DNA from 3 places in the Micromonospora sp. NPDC000207 genome. Region 1 is predicted to be linked to each of the others. Evidence: riboswitches for the same ligand, from Rfam matches in the RefSeq annotation. Region 1 holds a riboswitch; each other region holds the start of a gene.
What was found. Region 1 has a riboswitch for cobalamin ahead of ABT336_RS00860 (ABC transporter substrate-binding protein). Riboswitches for the same ligand answer to the same signal wherever they lie in the genome.
Positions count from the first base shown of each region.

Region 2: linked by a shared signal. The riboswitch ahead of ABT336_RS09415 (ribonucleoside-diphosphate reductase subunit alpha) and the one ahead of ABT336_RS00860 (ABC transporter substrate-binding protein) in region 1 are both predicted to bind cobalamin.
Region 3: linked by a shared signal. The riboswitch ahead of ABT336_RS25575 (prenyltransferase/squalene oxidase repeat-containing protein) and the one ahead of ABT336_RS00860 (ABC transporter substrate-binding protein) in region 1 are both predicted to bind cobalamin.

Region 1 covers NZ_JBEPEQ010000001.1:151,490-157,263, forward strand. Annotated here, with positions in the region: gene ABT336_RS00845 (VOC family protein) at 1-712, shown strand, start outside; gene ABT336_RS00850 (ABC transporter ATP-binding protein) at 828-1,646, opposite strand; gene ABT336_RS00855 (FecCD family ABC transporter permease) at 1,643-2,734, opposite strand; gene ABT336_RS00860 (ABC transporter substrate-binding protein) at 2,749-3,684, opposite strand; cobalamin riboswitch at 3,779-3,924, opposite strand; partial or broken gene ABT336_RS00865 (M14 family metallopeptidase) at 4,015-5,334, opposite strand; gene ABT336_RS00870 (DUF4229 domain-containing protein) at 5,518-5,774, opposite strand, start outside.
Region 2 covers NZ_JBEPEQ010000027.1:11,287-17,060, forward strand. Annotated here, with positions in the region: gene rpsD (30S ribosomal protein S4) at 1-499, opposite strand, end outside; gene ABT336_RS09410 (hypothetical protein) at 539-1,000, shown strand; cobalamin riboswitch at 1,206-1,421, shown strand; gene ABT336_RS09415 (ribonucleoside-diphosphate reductase subunit alpha) at 1,577-4,018, shown strand; gene ABT336_RS09420 (ribonucleotide-diphosphate reductase subunit beta) at 4,078-5,073, shown strand; gene ABT336_RS09425 (amphi-Trp domain-containing protein) at 5,204-5,497, opposite strand; gene ABT336_RS09430 (xylulokinase) at 5,561-5,774, opposite strand, start outside.
Region 3 covers NZ_JBEPEQ010000162.1:1,638-7,411, reverse strand. Annotated here, with positions in the region: gene ABT336_RS25585 (SDR family NAD(P)-dependent oxidoreductase) at 1-1,348, opposite strand, end outside; gene ABT336_RS25580 (GNAT family N-acetyltransferase) at 1,613-2,182, shown strand; cobalamin riboswitch at 2,211-2,378, shown strand; gene ABT336_RS25575 (prenyltransferase/squalene oxidase repeat-containing protein) at 2,393-3,562, shown strand; gene ABT336_RS25570 (SCO2322-related protein) at 3,580-4,068, shown strand; gene ABT336_RS25565 (LPXTG cell wall anchor domain-containing protein) at 4,410-5,774, shown strand, end outside.

The DNA.
Region 1 (5,774 bases):
GTTCTACACCGAGCTCTTCGGCTGGACCGGTCGGGTCACCCCCCAGCCGGAGGCGGGCGGGTACACCACCTTCCTCCTGGACGGGCTGGCCGCCGCCGGGATCGGCCCCCCGGCCACCCCGGAACAGGTGCCGATCTGGTCCACCTACGTCGCCACCGACGACCCGGAGCTGGTCGCCACCCGGGTCGAGGCGGCCGGCGGACAGGTGGTGGTCCCCCCGTTGCAGATCTTCGACCAGGGGCGGATGGCGGTCTTCGCCGACCCCGCCGGGGCCACGTTCAGCGTCTGGCAGCCGATGGAGATGCGCGGTGCCGAGGTGTTCAACACCCCCGGCGCGATGAGCTGGACCGAACTGGTCACCCCCGACCCGGAGGGCGCGAAGACCTTCTACGAGCTGGTCTTCGGCTGGCAGCCGGAGGACCACTCCACCGACCCCGTCACCTACACCGGTTGGCGGTGCGGGGACCAGGTGGTCGCCGGGATGATGCCGCCGATCGGGGACGGGTTCTCCGCCGGACTGCCCGCGTACTGGTCTGTGTACTTCGCGGTGGCCGACGCGGACGCGGCGGCGGTCCGCGCCACCGAACTGGGCGGTGACGTGCTGGTCCCGCCGATGGACGCCCCCGCCGGTCGGACCGCCGCACTCCGCGACCCCCAAGGCGCCCTCTTCTGGATAGTCACCCTCCGCCCCGGGGGAAGCGCCTCTTTCTGACGCACACGGTCGAGAGGGGTCCCCTTCTCGCCGCCGAGCCCCCGGGCCAGGGGGTGCGGCTCGATCCTGGGGCAGGGGGTGCGGCTCGGTCCTGGGGCAGGGGGTGCGGCTCGGGTCACCGGTGTCGGTTGCGGGGGCGTCGGACGGGGACGACGACGGGGCCGTGCTCGCCCTGGATCACCCGTACGGTGGCCCGGTAGTGCTCGGTCAGCAGCTCCTCGGTGAGCACCTCCCGGGGTGGACCGACCGCCACCACCCGCCCCTGCGCCAACAGCACCAGGCGGTCGGCGTACTCACCGGCGAGGGAGAGGTCGTGCATCGTGGCCAGTACGGTGAGCCCGTGCTCGCGCCGTAGCCTGTCGACCAACTCCAGCACCTCCTGCTGGTGGCCGATGTCCAGGGCGCTCGTCGGCTCGTCGAGCAGCAGCAGGGTGGCGCCCTGAGCCAACGCCCGGGCCAGGAAGACCCGCTGTCGTTCCCCGCCGGAGAGGGTGTCCAACTCCCGGCGTGCGAAGTCGAGCAGGTCGAGTTGGGCGAGGACGTCCCAGGTCGCGGCGAGGTCGGCGGCCGACTCCCGGCCGAGGGCCGGAATGTGGGGGGTCCGGCCCAGCAGGACGTAGTCCAGCACCGCCATGCCGGGTGGTACTGCCGGGGACTGCGCGACGGTGGCCACCGTCCGGGCCCGGTCCCGACGCCGCAAGGCCGCGCTGGGCGTACCGAAGAGGGTGACGGTGTCGGTCACGGGCAGGAGGCCGCCGACGGCGCGCAGCAGGGTGGACTTCCCGGCGCCGTTCGGGCCGATCACGGCGACCCACTCGCCTGCCTCCACAGTGAGGTCGACTCCGGACAGGACAGGCACCCCGCCCAGGTCGACCCGCAGGTCCCGGACCTGGACGGCCGGTCCCGCCGAGGTGGGGAGATGTTCGGTGCTCATACCGTCAGCCGCCGACTGGTCCGCAGGACCAGGACGAAGAACGGGCCACCGAGCAGGGCGGTGACCACCCCGATGGGGATCTCCCCGGGCGCGGCGACGGTCCGGGCGACGACGTCGGTAAGGGTGAGGAAGGCCCCGCCGAAGAGCAGGGAGAGCGGGAGGATCACCCGGTAGCTGGATCCGGCGAGCAGCCGGAGGGCGTGCGGGACGATGATCCCGACGAAGCCGATCAGCCCGGCGGCGGCCACCGCCGCGGCGGTGCCGAGGGAGGCGGCGGCGATCAGCAGGTACCGGGACCGCTGCGGGTGCAGCCCGAGGCTTGTCGCCTCGTCGTCGCCGAGGGAGAGGACGTCGATCTCCCGCCGGTGCAGGAGCACCACCGCCACGGTGATCACGAAGTACGGCAGGACCATCCGGACGTCGCCCCACCCGGCGGTGGCCAGCCGGCCCAGCAACCACGAGTAGACCTGCTGGATGCTGTCGGCGTTGCGTTGCAGCAGGTAGGTCTGGCCGGCGGAGAGGAACGCGGAGACCGCCACCCCGGCCAGGATCAGCGTCACCGGTGACCGGTGGCGGCCCTGTGCCGAACCGAGCAGGTACGTCATCAGGACCGCACCGAGCGCCCCGCCGAACGCGGCCAGGGGGACGGTCACCGGCATCGCGCCGAGGGCCGCGCCCCCGAGGGCGATGACCGTGGTGACCGCCAGTCCCGCACCGGCGGCCACCCCCAGCAGGTACGGGTCGGCCAGCGGGTTGCGGAACACCCCCTGGTAGCAGCCGCCGGCCAGGGCGAGCAGCCCGCCGACGAGAAGACCGAGCACCGCCCGGGGGAGCCGCAGCTCGGTGACGATGGCGATCTCCCGTTCGGAGAGGCCACTGTCGAGGCGTACGCCGGGGATCAGGTTGAGCAGTTCCGCCGCGACGCTGAGCGGGGGAAGGCTGACCGGGCCGAGGGACACCCCGACGACGAGCGCCACGGCGACGGCGACCAGGCCGGCGACCAACCAGCCCGGCCGCAACCCGGCCGGCGCGCCGCCGGGTCGGGCGGGCACGCCGGACCGGGTCGTCGCACCGGGCCGGTGGGTCATGTCGGAGTGGAGGGTCAGGCCGGGACCTTGGCGACCGCGTCCACGATCGCCCGCAGCAGGTCGACCACGCGCGGACCCCAGCGCGAGGCGACGTCGTCGTCGAGGGCGACGATCTGGTTGTTCTTCACGGCGGTCAGCCCGGACCAGCCGCTACGCTCCTTGACCGTCTCCGCCGACTGCTGGCAGCACTTGGTGTCGGCCAGGAAGATGAAGTCCGGGTCGGCCTGGACGATGACCTCCTGGGACAGCTGCGGGTAGCCGCCCTGCTTGCCGTCCGGGTCCGCGGCGTCGGCGATGTTCTCCAGACCCACCTGGCTGTAGAGCGAGCCGATGAAGGTCTTGCTGGTGGCGGAGTAGAGCTCCGGTCCCAGCTCGTGGAAGTAGGTCAGCTTCTCGGCACGCTGCGGCAGGTCAGCGACCAGCTTGGCGATGTCGTCGCGCATCCGCTTGGTGACGTCGGCGGCGCCGTCGGCGTTGCCGGTGAGGGTCCCGAGGTCGGTGATCTGCTGGTACGAGTCGTCCAGAGTGGTCGCCGCCGGGGCCAGGAAGACCGGGATCTTCAGCGTGGTCAGCTGATCCACGATCTTGTTCATGTCGTTGGAGAGGACCACCAGGTCCGGATTCTTCCCGGCGATCGCCTCGGCGTTCGGCTGGAAGCCGGACAGGTCGGTCTTCGGTGCCTCGGCCGGGTGGTTCGACTGGTCGTCGACGGCGGTGACCTGGTCACCGGCCCCGATGGCGAAGAGCATCTCGGTGGCGGTCGCGGAGAGCGAGACGATCCGTTCGGGCCGCGCGTCGAGGGTCAGCTCCCCGACTGTCACCGGGTAGGCGGACCCGTTGCCGGGGCTGGGCGCTGTGGTGGGCTCGTCGGAGTTCTGTGCGCAGCCGGCGAGGGCGAGCGCGACGGCCGCGGTCACCGCCGCGAAGATCCGAGGGGTACGTCTGGACATCGGTGGTGCCTCCTGTCGGCCGAGGAGCCTGGTGCTTCGCCGACAGGGCAGAGGGTGGCCGCCGTCCGCGAGGCGCCCTTCCTCGAGAGCGCGGGTCGCGACCGTGCCGTAGGCGACCTGGCTCGTCCCCGCACGCGGTACGGACGGGGCATCACAGTTGCGGGACAGCTCCGGTTTCACACCGGCTTCGCTGCGGGACGGTCGCTAGCACCGTAGCGCACCTCCGGCCGACTTCGTTACCGCAGGTGGCACCGGGTGACGTGCGCTGCACCACCCCGAAAGGTCGGGAGGGGCCCCTCCGCTGACGAGGGACCCCTCCTCACTCGGTCAGCAGTACTGGGCCTGCTTGCCGATGGCCCGGTACGGGCAGTCGGCGTACTCGCTGAGCAGCAGGACAGCGGTCCGGTTACGCGAGGTCTGGGCCGGGATCACCTCGTCGGGCGGGTAGAAGCCGCCCCCCGAGGCGGAGCCGGGGTACATCTCGAAGGTGTACGCCCAGATCCCGTGCTGCCCCCACATCCAGTCGATGCTGTCCCCGTCGGTGACGTACAGGTCGCTGGACTGTTCCGGGGTGTACCCGTTGGTGGCGGCCATCTGCTGGCCCAGTGTCGCGAAGGTGTTGTACTGGTCGGCCGTCATCCCGGTGGGGGTGTTGGCGGTCGTCCAGCCGAACGGCCAGAGCACCAGCTGGGAGTAGGTGTGGAAGTCGATGTTGGCCTTGATCTGCTGGACCCCGCCGACGACCCGGCTGTTGACGAAGTTGCGCAGGGCTGCGGTCTCCGGCGCGGAGAAGGCCGACGGACCCCGGTAGGTGTCCGAGGCGGGGGATCCGGACGATCCGCCGCAGCAGCCCCACCGGTACGACCAGTTGCGGTTGAGGTCGGTGCCGACGAAGGACGAGCCGCTGTTCGGCTGCCGGTTCTTCCGCCAGGACCGGTACGACCCGGTGGCGATGTCGTACTCGCTGCCGTCGGGGTTGACAGTCGGGACGATCCAGATCTCCCGGGTGTTGACGATGTTGGTGACCCGGGTGTCCGAACCGTACGAGTCGGTGAAGAGGTTCAGCAGGTAGATCGCCATCTCCACGGTGAGGTGCTCGCGGGCGTGCTGCTGGGAGTTGAACAGGATCTCCGGCTCGTTCTCGTCGGTGGCGACGTTGTCGGAGATCTTCACCGCCATCAGGTCCCGACCCTGGTACGACGACCCGATGCTGATCTTGCGGGCGATGGTCGGGTGGTCGGCGACCACCTTGTTCACCACCGCCGTCAACTCCGCGTAGTCGTGGTAGTTGCTGTCGGCGGCCGGGAAGCCCATCGTGCTGAAGTCGTCGCCGTGGTCGTGGCCGTGCTCGCCGGCGGTGGGGACCGCCTCCAACCGGAAGCCCAGCCGGGTGATCTGGGCCGCCTCCGCTCGGGTGGCCGAGACGTGCAGCACCCCGTGCTCGACGAAGTCGATGGCGGCTCCGGTCCCGGCGACGGCGTTGCGGTCGGCGATCGTACGGGGTCCGAGCACCCGGTACTCGACGGTGGCCGATCCGGTGTCGCGGTCGGGGGAGGGCCGGGCGGAGACCGGCGCGGTGGCGGCGGCCACCAGCGACAGGCCGACGACCATGGCGAACGCCAGGTGTCGACGGAGGGGGATACGGATCATGCGAGCCTCCTCGGGCGCGCCTGCCGCGTTCTGCGTCAGGCTCTCCACGCCCACTCACATGGTCATATCAACATGCGTCGCTGAGGCAATCATCCCGACCGGATCCTCATGCCGGCAACGAGCTTCACCTCGAACGCCGTGGAGGAAAACCGGCGTCACCCGCCGACGTTCCGAGCACCCAGGTCAGCGGGGGTCTTCCGGCCCGTCCGCCGAACGCCCGGCCGAGGCTCCGGAACCGGTCGACGTGTCGGAACCGGCCGACGTTCCGGAGCCGGTCGAGGTGTCGGGGTCGGTGGGCTGGTCCTCCCCGGCCAGGGCGGAACGCAGCCGCTCCTTCTCGACCCGGCGGCGCTCCGCCGCACCGGCCATCTCCTCGCCCATCTGGTCCCGAAGCCCCCGCAACAGCAGGAACGACAGGGCAGCGGAGAAGACCAGCGCCA
Region 2 (5,774 bases), on a different contig from region 1:
ACGGGGCGGTCCGTTGCGGAGCGTGCGCCCCGGCGGCGGCGACGAGGAACGGGGCCTTGGTCCGGCTGGACTCCACCACCCCGATCCGGTCCTCCGGCTGCAGCCGGGCCGAGGGGCGGTCCACCCGTCGACCGTTGACGGTGACGTGACGGTGGGTGACGAGCTGGCGGGCCGCGTAGATGGTCCGGGCGAAGCCGGCCCGCAGGACGAGGGCGTCGAGGCGGCACTCCAGGTCGACGACCAGCTCCTCGCCGGTCTTGCCGGGCCGGCGTACCGCCCTGTCGAACGCCCGCCGCAGTTGCCCCTCGCGCAGGTCGTACTGGGCCCGCAGGCGCTGCTTTTCGAGCAGCCGGACCTTGTAGTTGCTCTCTGTCCTGCGGGCGGCCCGGCCGTGCACTCCGGGCGGGTACGGGCGGCGTTCGAAGTACTGCACGCACTTGGGGGTCAGCGGGATACCGAGTCGGCGGGACCGCTTGATCTTCGGGCGGGACTGGTTCATCATCACCTCTCAACTAAGGTAAGCCTAACCTAATCGGAGGTGGTGGAGTTGGGCAAGATCCAGCAATCCCCGGCGATCGTCGACACCCCGGCAGTGCGGCTGCACGCGCTGCTGGCCCGCGCCGACTCGCTGACCCTGCACACCCCGCACCACCGGGCCGAGCTGTTCGCCCGACACGCCGTGACGCAGGCCGGTGGGCTCCGGCTCACCCTCCCGGCGGCGGCCGGTCTGGCCCGGCACCTCGTCGACGTCGGGGAGGTGCCGGCCCGGGTGGAGTTCGCCGAGCTGGGTACCGGCCGGACCGGTGACCGGGTGCGCGCCCGCGCCGCCCTGCTCGGGTGGCTCACCCCCGACGCACTCCACGGCGACGACCTGGTGGCGCACCTCGACCTCGCCTCCGCCGACCTCGTCGACCCGGACGGGGCGGAGGAGGTCGACCCGGACGAGTTCCGTGCCGCAGCCGGCTGTCCGCCCGACCCCTCGGGCCGCTACTGCACATAGGTTGCAACAGCCTCCCTGTGGCGGTATTCATGAGGGGGGATGCCGTTCGGTGTGGACGCTGCCGGACGACACACCCGGCCACCCCGGCGCTTGCGATGATCCGAGCCTCCGCCGGGGTGGCCACTCCGCTTCGCCGCAGCCCTGCGACGACCTCGACACGCCCGGACCCGACATGTTGGGTGTGACAATGCTGCGCTCCCTATATATGGTGTCGAGCGCAGCTGGTTCGGCCGTTCATCCCGAGCGGACGAGGCAAGAGGGAACCCGGTGGGAATCCGGGACTGCCCCGCAGCGGTGAGTGGGAACGACCGCCGTCATCAGCACTGGGCCGACACCGGCCTGGGAAGCGACGGCCAGTAGGAGACCGGTGATCCCGGCCAGGCCCGCGAGTCCGAAGACCTGCCAGCGCGCCGCGTACCCCGCAGTGGGTGGGCGGCGGTCCGAGGCCGCGTGGGACGGCCGACGCCCTCGCGAGCCCGCGTCGACACCGGCGTGCGTCCGCCGGTGTCCGTCCCGTGCTGCTGTCGGACCCTCCGGTCTCGAACTCGCGAGGAGTCAGTGGTGACAGTCACCGAGATGTTCCCGGCCGCCGCCGTCGGCGAGTCCGACCCGTCCGGGCCACGACGGGTCCGGGTCCGCACCCGTGACGGCGCCGTCGACCTGGTCGACGCCGGCCAGATCGCCCACTCGGTACGCCGGTGGGCCGCCGACCTGACCGACGTCGACCCGATGCGGGTGGCCACCCGTACCGTCGAGGGCCTCTACGACGGCGCGAGCAGCGACGAGGTCGACCGCCTCGTGGTGCAGACCGCGGCCGAGCTGATCGGCACCGAACCGCAGTACTCCCGGCTCGCCGCCCGGCTGCTGGCCGCCGAGGTCGGCACGGAGGTCCGGGGGCAGGGGCTGGCGACCTTCAGTCAGGCCGTCGCCCACGGCCACACCCTCGGCCTGATCGGCGACGACACGGCGCGGTTCGTCGCCACCCACGCCGACGTCCTCGACGCGGCCGTCGACGACGCCGGTGACCTGCGCTTCGAGTACTTCGGACTGCGCACCGTGTACGACCGCTACCTGCTCCGCCACCCGACCGGCCGGCAGGTGGTGGAGACCCCGCAGTACTGGTTGCTGCGGGTGGCCTGCGGGCTGTCCCAGGAGCCGGGGGAGGCCGTCGAGTTCTACCGACTCATGTCGAGCCTGGCCTACCTGCCCAGCTCACCGACGCTGTTCAACTCCGGCACCGCGCACACCCAGATGTCCTCCTGCTACCTGGTCGACTCTCCGCGTGACGAACTCGACTCCATCTACCAGCGCTACGCCCAGGTCGCGAACCTGTCGAAGTTCGCCGGTGGCATCGGCATCGGGTTCTCCCGGGTCCGCTCCCGGGGCGCGCTGATCCGGGGCACCAACGGCCGCTCCAACGGGATCGTGCCGTGGCTGCGCACCCTGGACGCCAGCGTCGCGGCGGTCAACCAGGGCGGCCGGCGCAAGGGCGCGGCCTGCGTCTACCTGGAGCCGTGGCACCCCGACATCGAGGAGTTCCTGCAGCTGCGGGACAACACCGGCGAGGACGCCCGTCGGACCCACAACCTGAACCTGGCCAACTGGATCCCGGACGAGTTCATGCGCCGGGTCGAGGACGACGGGATCTGGTCGCTGTTCGACCCGGACGAGGTCCCCGGCCTGTCCGACCTGTGGGGGGCGGAGTTCGAGGCCGCGTACCGGGCCGCCGAGGCCGAGGGCCGCTACGTGCGTCAGCTGCCCGCCCGGGAGCTGTACGGCAAGATGATGCGGACCCTGGCCCAGACCGGCAACGGGTGGATGACGTTCAAGGACGCCTCGAACCGGCTGTGCAACCAGACCGCCGAGCCCGGCAACGTCGTGCACCTGTCCAACCTGTGCACCGAGATCATCGAGGTGTCCAGCGACTCCGAGACCGCCGTCTGCAACCTCGGCTCGGTCAACCTCGCCGCCCACCTCGCCGACGGGGACCTGGACTGGGCGAAGCTGCGCGCCACGGTGCGGACCGCCGTCACCTTCCTGGACCGGGTCATCGACATCAACTACTACCCGACTCCCCAGGCGGCGGCGAGCAACCCCCGCTGGCGTCCGGTGGGGCTGGGCATGATGGGCCTGCAGGACGTCTTCTTCGCCCTGCGGCTGCCCTTCGACTCGCCGGAGGCCAAGGAACTGTCCACCCGGATCGGTGAGGAGCTGTACCTCACCGCCCTGGAGACCTCGGCCGGACTGGCCGAGCGCTTCGGCCCGCACCCGGCCTTCGCCGAGACCCGGGCCGCCCGGGGACAGCTGCAACCGGACCTGTGGGGGGTCACCGGCGTCCAGACCGACAGGTGGTCGGCGCTGCGCGAGCGGGTCGCCGCGTCCGGTCTGCGCAACTCGCTGCTGGTGGCGATCGCCCCGACCGCCACCATCGCCGCCATCGCCGGGTGCTACGAGTGCATCGAGCCGCAGGTGTCCAACCTGTTCAAGCGGGAGACCCTGTCCGGTGAGTTCCTCCAGATCAACACCGCCCTGGTTCGGGAGCTGAAGGCGCGGGGGTTGTGGACCGACCGGATCCGTACCGAGATCCGCCGGGCCGACGGGTCGGTCCAGGGGGTGTCGGAGCTGCCGGCGGACGTACGGGAGCTGTTCCGAACCGCCTGGGAGCTGCCGCAGCGGGCGCTGATCGACCTGGCTGCCGCCCGCTCGCCCTTCATCGACCAGTCGCAGTCGCTGAACCTCTTCCTGGCCGCGCCCACCATCGGCAAGCTCTCCTCGATGTACCGCTACGCCTGGAAGTCGGGACTGAAGACCACCTACTACCTGCGGTCGCGTCCGGCGACCCGGATCCAGCAGGCCACCGTCGCCGCCGGTTCGACGGCCGTCGCGCCCGCCGTCCTGGCCGGTTCGGCAGCGGCTGCCGCCTCCGCGTCGTTGGTGGCAGTGCTGCCCAGCGCCGCCGAGGCGGAGGCCCTGGCCTGCTCCCTGGAGAACCCGGAGTCCTGCGAGGCGTGCCAGTGACGGTCTCCGCGACACCCGCCGCCGTGCCACGCGACCCCGACGCCACGAGGACCACGCACATGCTGCTCGACCCCGGGATGAACCTCACCCTCCGGCCCATGCGCTACCCGCACTTCTTCGACAGGTACCGCGACGCGATCAAGAACACCTGGACCGTGGAGGAGGTGGACCTGCACTCCGACCTCACCGACCTCGACCGGCTCAGCCCGGCCGAACGGCACCTGGTCAGTCGGCTCGTCGCGTTCTTCGCCACCGGGGACACCATCGTCGCCAACAACCTGGTGCTCAACCTCTACCAGCACGTCAACTCGCCCGAGGGGCGGCTCTACCTGTCCCGTCAACTGTTCGAGGAGGCCGTCCACGTCCAGTTCTACCTGAACCTGCTCGACACGTACGTCCCCGACGAGCAGGAGCGGGCCGAGGCGTTCGCCGCGATCGAGAACATCCCGTCGATCCGCCGCAAGGCGGAGTTCTGCTTCCGGTGGATCGACTCCATCGACGAGCTGCGGGAGCTGCGTACCCGCGAGGACCGGCGGGCCTTCCTGCTCAACCTGATCTGCTTCGCCGCCTGCATCGAGGGGCTGTTCTTCTACGGCGCCTTCGCCTACGTCTACTTCCTGCGGTCCCGGGGTCTGCTGCACGGCCTCGCCTCCGGCACGAACTGGGTCTTCCGCGACGAGTCGATGCACATGGCGTTCGCCTTCGACGTGGTCGACACCGTACGGCGGGAGGAGCCGGACCTCTTCGACGACGACCTCTCCCGGCAGGTCGGCGACATGATCGCCGAGGCGGTCGAGTGCGAGGTCCAGTTCGCCGAGGACCTGCTCGGCCAGGGGGTGCCCGGTCTGACCCTGACCGACATGCGGGAGTACCTCCAGTACGTCGCCGACCGTCGACTGGCACAGCTCGGCATCGCCCCCCGGTATGGCTCGGCCAACCCGTTCGGGTTCATGGAGTTGCAGGACGTGCAGGAACTGTCCAACTTCTTCGAACGTCGGGTCTCCGCGTACCAGGTGGGCGTGACCGGGACCGTCGCCTTCGACGACGACTTCTGACCCGTCCGGACGGTTGTTCCCGCCGCAGTCGCCCTCGGTGACTGCGGCGGCGGCGTTGACGTCCTCCCCGGACTGGCCTTGGCCTGGGTGCTCCCAGGCCAAGGCGGTTCGTCACCGCTTCGCGGCGTCGTTACTCGGTGGTGTCGGACCCGGCGTCGGCCTTGTCGTCGGAGTCGGTCTCGGCGGTCGGCTCGGTGGTGGCCTCGGCCGGCTTCGCCTTGGTCCAGGAGAACTCGATCTCGACGGAGAGCTCGTCGCCGTCCTCCTCGATCTCCAGCTCGCACTCGACCTCGTCGGCGACGACGACCGCCCCGCCGGCACCGTAGAAGATCTTGCCGGTCTCCTCCAACTGGCTGGCCAGCTGGCGCAGCCACGCGGCCAGGTCCGCCCGGGACACGGTCCGCTCGTCCTCGTAGATATCCATGCCCGACATGATGTCATCCCACCCCGGCAGAGCTGATCATGGGGAGGGGGCATCGGACCGGGATCACCGGTGCAGCCTCCGATAGATCGGGGCGAGGCGTCTGTGCAGGTCACGGTAGATGTCGAAGGTCTCGTCGTAGACGGCCCGGTGCGCCGCTGTCGGCTCGAAGACCCGGTCGGTGCGGACCAGGTCGGGCAGGTCGGCGAAGGTGACCTGCCCGGTCCCGACCGCCCCGATCCACCCGGCTCCCCGGGCGTTGACGGCCAGCGGCCGGGCG
Region 3 (5,774 bases), on a different contig from region 1:
GGGCGTGGAATCCGGCGTCGGCCAGCCGCATCTTCGTCGGGTGGGGCCGCTCGTCGGTGATCCAGCCGGTGTCGACGCTCGTCATCAGGATGCCGTCGGTGAGCATCTCCTGGGCGCTGGTGCGGGTCAGCATGTTCAACGCGGCCTTGGCCATGTTCGTGTGGGGGTGTCCGGGGCCCTTGTAGCCGCGACCGAACTGTCCCTCCATGGCGGAGACGTTCACCACGTACTTGCGGCGGGCCGGCGCGGCGGCCATCGCCGGCCGGAGCCGACTGACCAGGACGAACGGTGCCGTGACGTTGCAGAGCTGCACTTCGAGCAGTTCGACGGGGTCCACCTCGTGCACGCGCTGCACCCAGCTGTTGACCGGGTCGAGGTCCGGCACGAGACCACCGGCGTCGATGGCGGTGGCCGCCGCGATCCGTTCCGGGGAGGCGGATCCGCTCGTCAACGCCAGGGCGGTGAGCGCGTGCGGGGTGAGCGAGACCGGCGGGGGCGACGCGGTCAGGCTGCCGACCGTCTCACCCCGGCCCGGGGTGGCGGCGAAGGTGACCACGTCGGGGAGGGGACCCTCGGGCAGGGCCGCCGCCTCGGCGGCGACGAGGTGGGCGTACGCCTGGGGGCTGCGGCGGACCGTCTGCGCCGCGTTGTTGATCAGGATGTCGAGTGGTCCCTGGGCGCTGACCGAGTCGGCCAGGGCGATCACCTGGGCGGGGTCGCGCAGGTCGATCCCGACGACACGCAGCCGGTGCAGCCAGTCCGCGCTGTCGGGCATCGCGGCGAACCGGCGGACCGCGTCGTGCGGGAAGCGGGTCGTCACGGTGGTGTGCGCGCCGTCGCGCAGCAGCCGCAGTGCGATGTACATGCCGATCTTCGCCCGGCCCCCGGTGAGCAGCGCCCGTCGGCCGGTCAGGTCGGTACGGGCGTCGCGGCGTTCCCGGTTCGTGGCGGCGCAGGTGGGGCAGAGTTGGTGGTAGAAGGCGTCCACCTCGCGGTAGCGCTGCTTGCAGACGTAGCAGCCCCGTGGCTGGTGCAGGACCCCGGCGGTGGTGCCGGTGGTGGGTGAGGCGAGCGGGATGCCCTGGGTCTCGTCGTCGATGCGGCCCGGTGCGCCGGTGGCGGTGGCGGCGGTCACTGCGAGGTCGGCGGTCAGGATCTCCTCCCGGCGTCGCGTCCGCCGCTGCTGCTTGATCGTCTTGTAGAGCCCGGCGGTGGCCCGCTGGACCCGTACCACGTCCGGGTGGTCGGGAGGCAGGTCCGCCAGGTCCTCGATGACGCGCAGGCAGGTCTCCAGCCGGCTCTGGTCGATGCCGTCCGGGCCGCCGTCGAGGGTGTTGTCCGCTGTCATGCCGCTGATGTCCCGATCCCGTCCCTGCGCCGGGGCTGTCCGGCCCACCCGTGAAGTCCGACCCGAAACTGTACGCACCACACGGGCGGTGCCGCACCCCGCCTCCGTCCACCAGCCCGGCCCCGCCGGGTGGCATCGACGGGGACCGGTGCCGCCCGCCCCCCGCAGGTCCCCACGACTTAGGTCAGCCTTCGCTGAGTTTGGTCACTCCGTTCGGCATCTGATTAGGTATGCCTAACCTAACTTCATGCCGGAGGAAGTCTGATGACGTCGACACCCCTAGCCCACGGCGACCTCCTCGACGAGGTCGTCATCACCACCGAGGCCGACGTCGACGCGCTCACCGAGGTCTACCACCGGGTCCACGCCGAGGACCTCCACCTCCTCGATCACAGCACCCCGTCGGCGAGCGACCGGATCCGGTGGACGGTCGAGGCCGACGGCTTCGAGGGGGCACTCGGCTATGTCGCCGGTGAACTCGTCGGGGCGGTGCTGGGCTGTCCACTGCCGCCGGAGACGCTGTGGTGGCGCGACCTGACCTCGGTCACCGACACCGCCCTCACCGCCGAGTGGCCGAACCGGACCTTCGCCGTGTGCGAGGCGTTCGTCCTGCCCGAGTTCCGTCGCCACCGCCTGGGTGTCCGGATGACGACCGACCTGCTGGACCGCCGTGGTGAGGAGCGGGTCACCCTCGCCGTCACCGAGACCAACACCCGGGTCTGGCACGCGCTGCAACGCCTGCGCTTCCAGCACGTCGGCGACCTCGTTCCCTTCCCGGGCTGGCGGTCACACCGGATGCTGGTACGGTCCCTACCGCTGTCCGCCTCCCGGTGACAGGCCGGGCCGCCGCGACGGATGTCGCATTGACATCCGCTGCTGCGGCAGACGAGACTGACGCGACAACTGCACACCTGCGCGTACGTGCGGGGGAAGTCCGGTCGAAGTCCGGCGCTGGCCCGCAACGGTAGGCCACCGAGGAGGGACCTCCTCGGTGACGAGCCCGAATACCCGCCGTGCCCGCGATGTTCCCGCTCCTCACCCGTCGTGGCCCACGGGTCGGAGGCCGACCGGCTCTGCCCCGCGCAGGCCGGGCCGGGTTTCGACGTCCGCCGGGCCGGAAAGGCGCGTCCGATGGTCGCCCGCCCGAGCCGGCACCGCCTGCTCACCCTGCCCAGCGCGGTGCTCACCGCCTTCACCCTCACCCTCGGCGTCGCCGCGCCCGCCGGTGCCGCGCCCGCAGCGCCCCCCGCCGACGTGGCAGCCGTCCAGGCCGTGGCCCCCCGCCCGGCCGCCGCCGCCGGCTGGCTGGCACGCCAACTCGTCGACGGGGAACGCTTCGAGGCGGTCTTCGGTGGTGTCGCCTACCCCGACGCGGGGCTGACCCTCGACGCCGTCCTCGCGTTCGCCGCCGCCGGGGTCGCCGACGACTACGGCGCGGACGCCCTGGACTGGGTCACCCGGGCGGACATCCGCGACGGGTACCTCGGCGACGGGGGCACCGAGGCCTACGTCGGTGCCACCGCCAAGCTCGCCCTCACCGTCGCCGTACGCGGCGACGACCCCACCGACGTGGGTGGAGTGGACCTGGTCAGCCGGTTGCAGTCGCTCCAGGCGACCGACGGCCGGTTCAGCGACCGGTCCGCGTACGGCGACTACAGCAACACCTTCAGCCAGTCCTTCGCCATCCTCGCCCTGACCCGTACCCCGCAGGGCGCACCGGGCACCGCCGCCCAGTGGCTGGCCGGGATCCGGTGTGCCGACGGCGGCTACCCGGTGGTGGCCGCCCAGGCGACCTGTGTCTCCGACGTGGACGCCACCGCCCTGGCCGTGCAGGCGCTGCGCGCCGCCGGTCGGTCCGCCGACGCCACCGCCGGTCTGCACTGGCTGCTGTCGGTCCAACGCACCGACGGAAGCTTCCCCAACGCCGACGGGCTGTCCAACGCCAACAGCACCGGCCTGGCCGCGCAGGCCCTCCGCGACGGCGGTCGGCCGCTGGCCTGGCTGCGGGCCCGGATCCACCTCGCCGGGCTCCAGGTCGGCTGCTCCGGGACCCCCACCGACCGGGGGGCGATCGACTTCGACGGCGGCTCCTTCGACCCGGCCACCGCCGTCCGGGCCACCACCCAGGCCGTCCTCGGCCTGACCGGCACCGGGTACGCCCACCTGTCCACCACCACCGCGACGCCGGGCGCACCCAGCCTGCCCTGCCTCTGACCCTCGAAGGAGCCCACATGTCCAGTGCCCTCTCCACCACCCGCAGGCGACTGGCCGGTCTGATCGCCGCAGCCGTCGTCGCCGTCGGCCTGGTCGCCGCCGACCCCGCTCCCCAGGCCGCCCAGGCCGCCCCCTGCACCGGCACCACCGGCGTCACCGTCGTGGTCGACTACGGTCCCCTCGGCGGCGGGGTCCAGGTCGGCTGTCACGTCGGTGACCCGGCCACCGGACTGGCCGCCCTGCAGGGCGCCGGGTTCACAGTGACCGGCACCGCCCGGTGGGGGCTCGCCTTCGTCTGCCGGATCAACGGGCAGCCGACCTCCGCGACCGAGCCGTGCGTCAACACCCCGCCCGCCACCGCGTACTGGTCGTACTGGCACGCCGCCGGCAGCGGCAGCCCCTGGACCTACAGCACCTCCGGGGCGAGCAGCTACAACCCGGCACCGGGCACCGTGGAGGGCTGGCGTTTCGGCACCGGCACCGCTCCGAGCATCACCGCCCCCTGACCCCGGATCGCCCCGCCTGACCCGGTGCACCGGGTGACGACCGTCGCTCTGGCGCAGTGCCGCCCACGAGCGGTACCGTGTCGACACCCGGTGCGCCGGGTACACATCTGCATACGTCCTGTGTGGGGGAAAGCCGGTAGAAGCCGGCGCTGACCCGCAACCGTGAGCGAACCATCGCGAGCCGGAACGCCCCACCCCGGACGAGCGGCTTCCACTGTCGAGGTCTACAGGGTGAAGTCCGGGCCACCGAGGATCTCGGCCACGCCGTCCGACCGGACGGACGCGGTCGACCCACGGATGCCTTCCGGAGCTTCCACCGACCGCTCTGCGAAAGGCACCCCATGCCCACCTCCCGGACCCGTCGCCTCGGCGGCGGACTCCTCGTCGCCACCGCGGCCACCCTGGCCGTCCTCGTCGCCACACCGCACGGTGCCGTCGCGACCTCGGCCGCCGCCCGTGACGGCGCGACCTGGCTCGCCGACGAGTTCACCGACGGGACCCTGCCCGGCCCGTTCGGCGGCATCGACTGGGGACTGAGCATCGACGGGGTGCTCGCCCTCGCCGCCACCGGCGCGGCCCCGGCGACCCGCGAGGCCGCGACCGCCCAGATCGCGGCACACGTACGCTCCTACAACAGCTACGACGACTACGGCATCGAGGGTTTCACCGACGGCGGCGCGACGGCGAAACTCCTCTACCTCGCCACCGCCACCGGTGCCGACCCCCGTGACTTCGGCGGGCACGACCTGCGGTCCGAGACGCTGTCCCTGGTCGCCCCCGCCGACACCGGCCACCAGCACGGCCGGATCACCAGCCGGACCACCGAGGCCACCGGTCCGGACGCCAGCAACACCTTCGACCAGGCCTTCACCGTCCTGGGCCTGACCCGCAGCGGCGAGGTGGCCCAGCCCACAGTCGACTTCCTCGTCCGCCAGCAGTGCCGGGCCGGCGGTTTCCGGCTCTACCCGGACGCCGACGGTGCCCCGTCGCCCTCCTGCGACGACCAGGGCACGCCCACCCTCGACGTCGACTCCACGGCGATGGCCGTCCAGGCCCTCCTGGCCGCCGCCGACGGCGGTGCCACCGGGGCGGCCGACGCCGCCCGACGGGGCGCGGACTGGCTGGCGACCCAGCAGCACACCGACGGCTCCTTCGGCGGCTCCGGGCCGACCAGCGGCGCGAACTCCAACAGCACCGGTCTCGCCGGGCAGGCCCTCGCCGCCGCCGGACGTAGCAGCGAGGCCGCGCGGGCGGCGACCGCGCTGGCCGCCCTCCAGGTCACCGCCGCCACCGGGGGTGCCGCCGCCGCCGAGGCGGGTGCCATCGCCTACAACACCGACGCCCACGCCGCCGCCGTCGGCCAGGGCATCGCCGACAACGACAAGGACCAGTGGCGGCGCGCCACCGCCCAGGCGATCCTCGGGCTGGCCCAGGTGCCGCTGGGCGGCATCGGCGTCGACCCGCCGCAGTCCCCCGAGCCCACCCCGACCGGCGGGCCCGGTGGGCCCTCGCCGACCGGCCAGCCCACGCCCCCGCCCACCGGCACCGCGACCCCCACCACCGGGGCACCGACCGCCTCCCCGACCCCGGGCACCACGCCCGACACCTCGCCGAGCACCCCCGACCCGAGCGGCACCCCGTCGCCGGTGCCCACCACGACCACCCCGGTCGCCGGTGCCCCCGGCGGCGCCCTGCCGACCACCGGC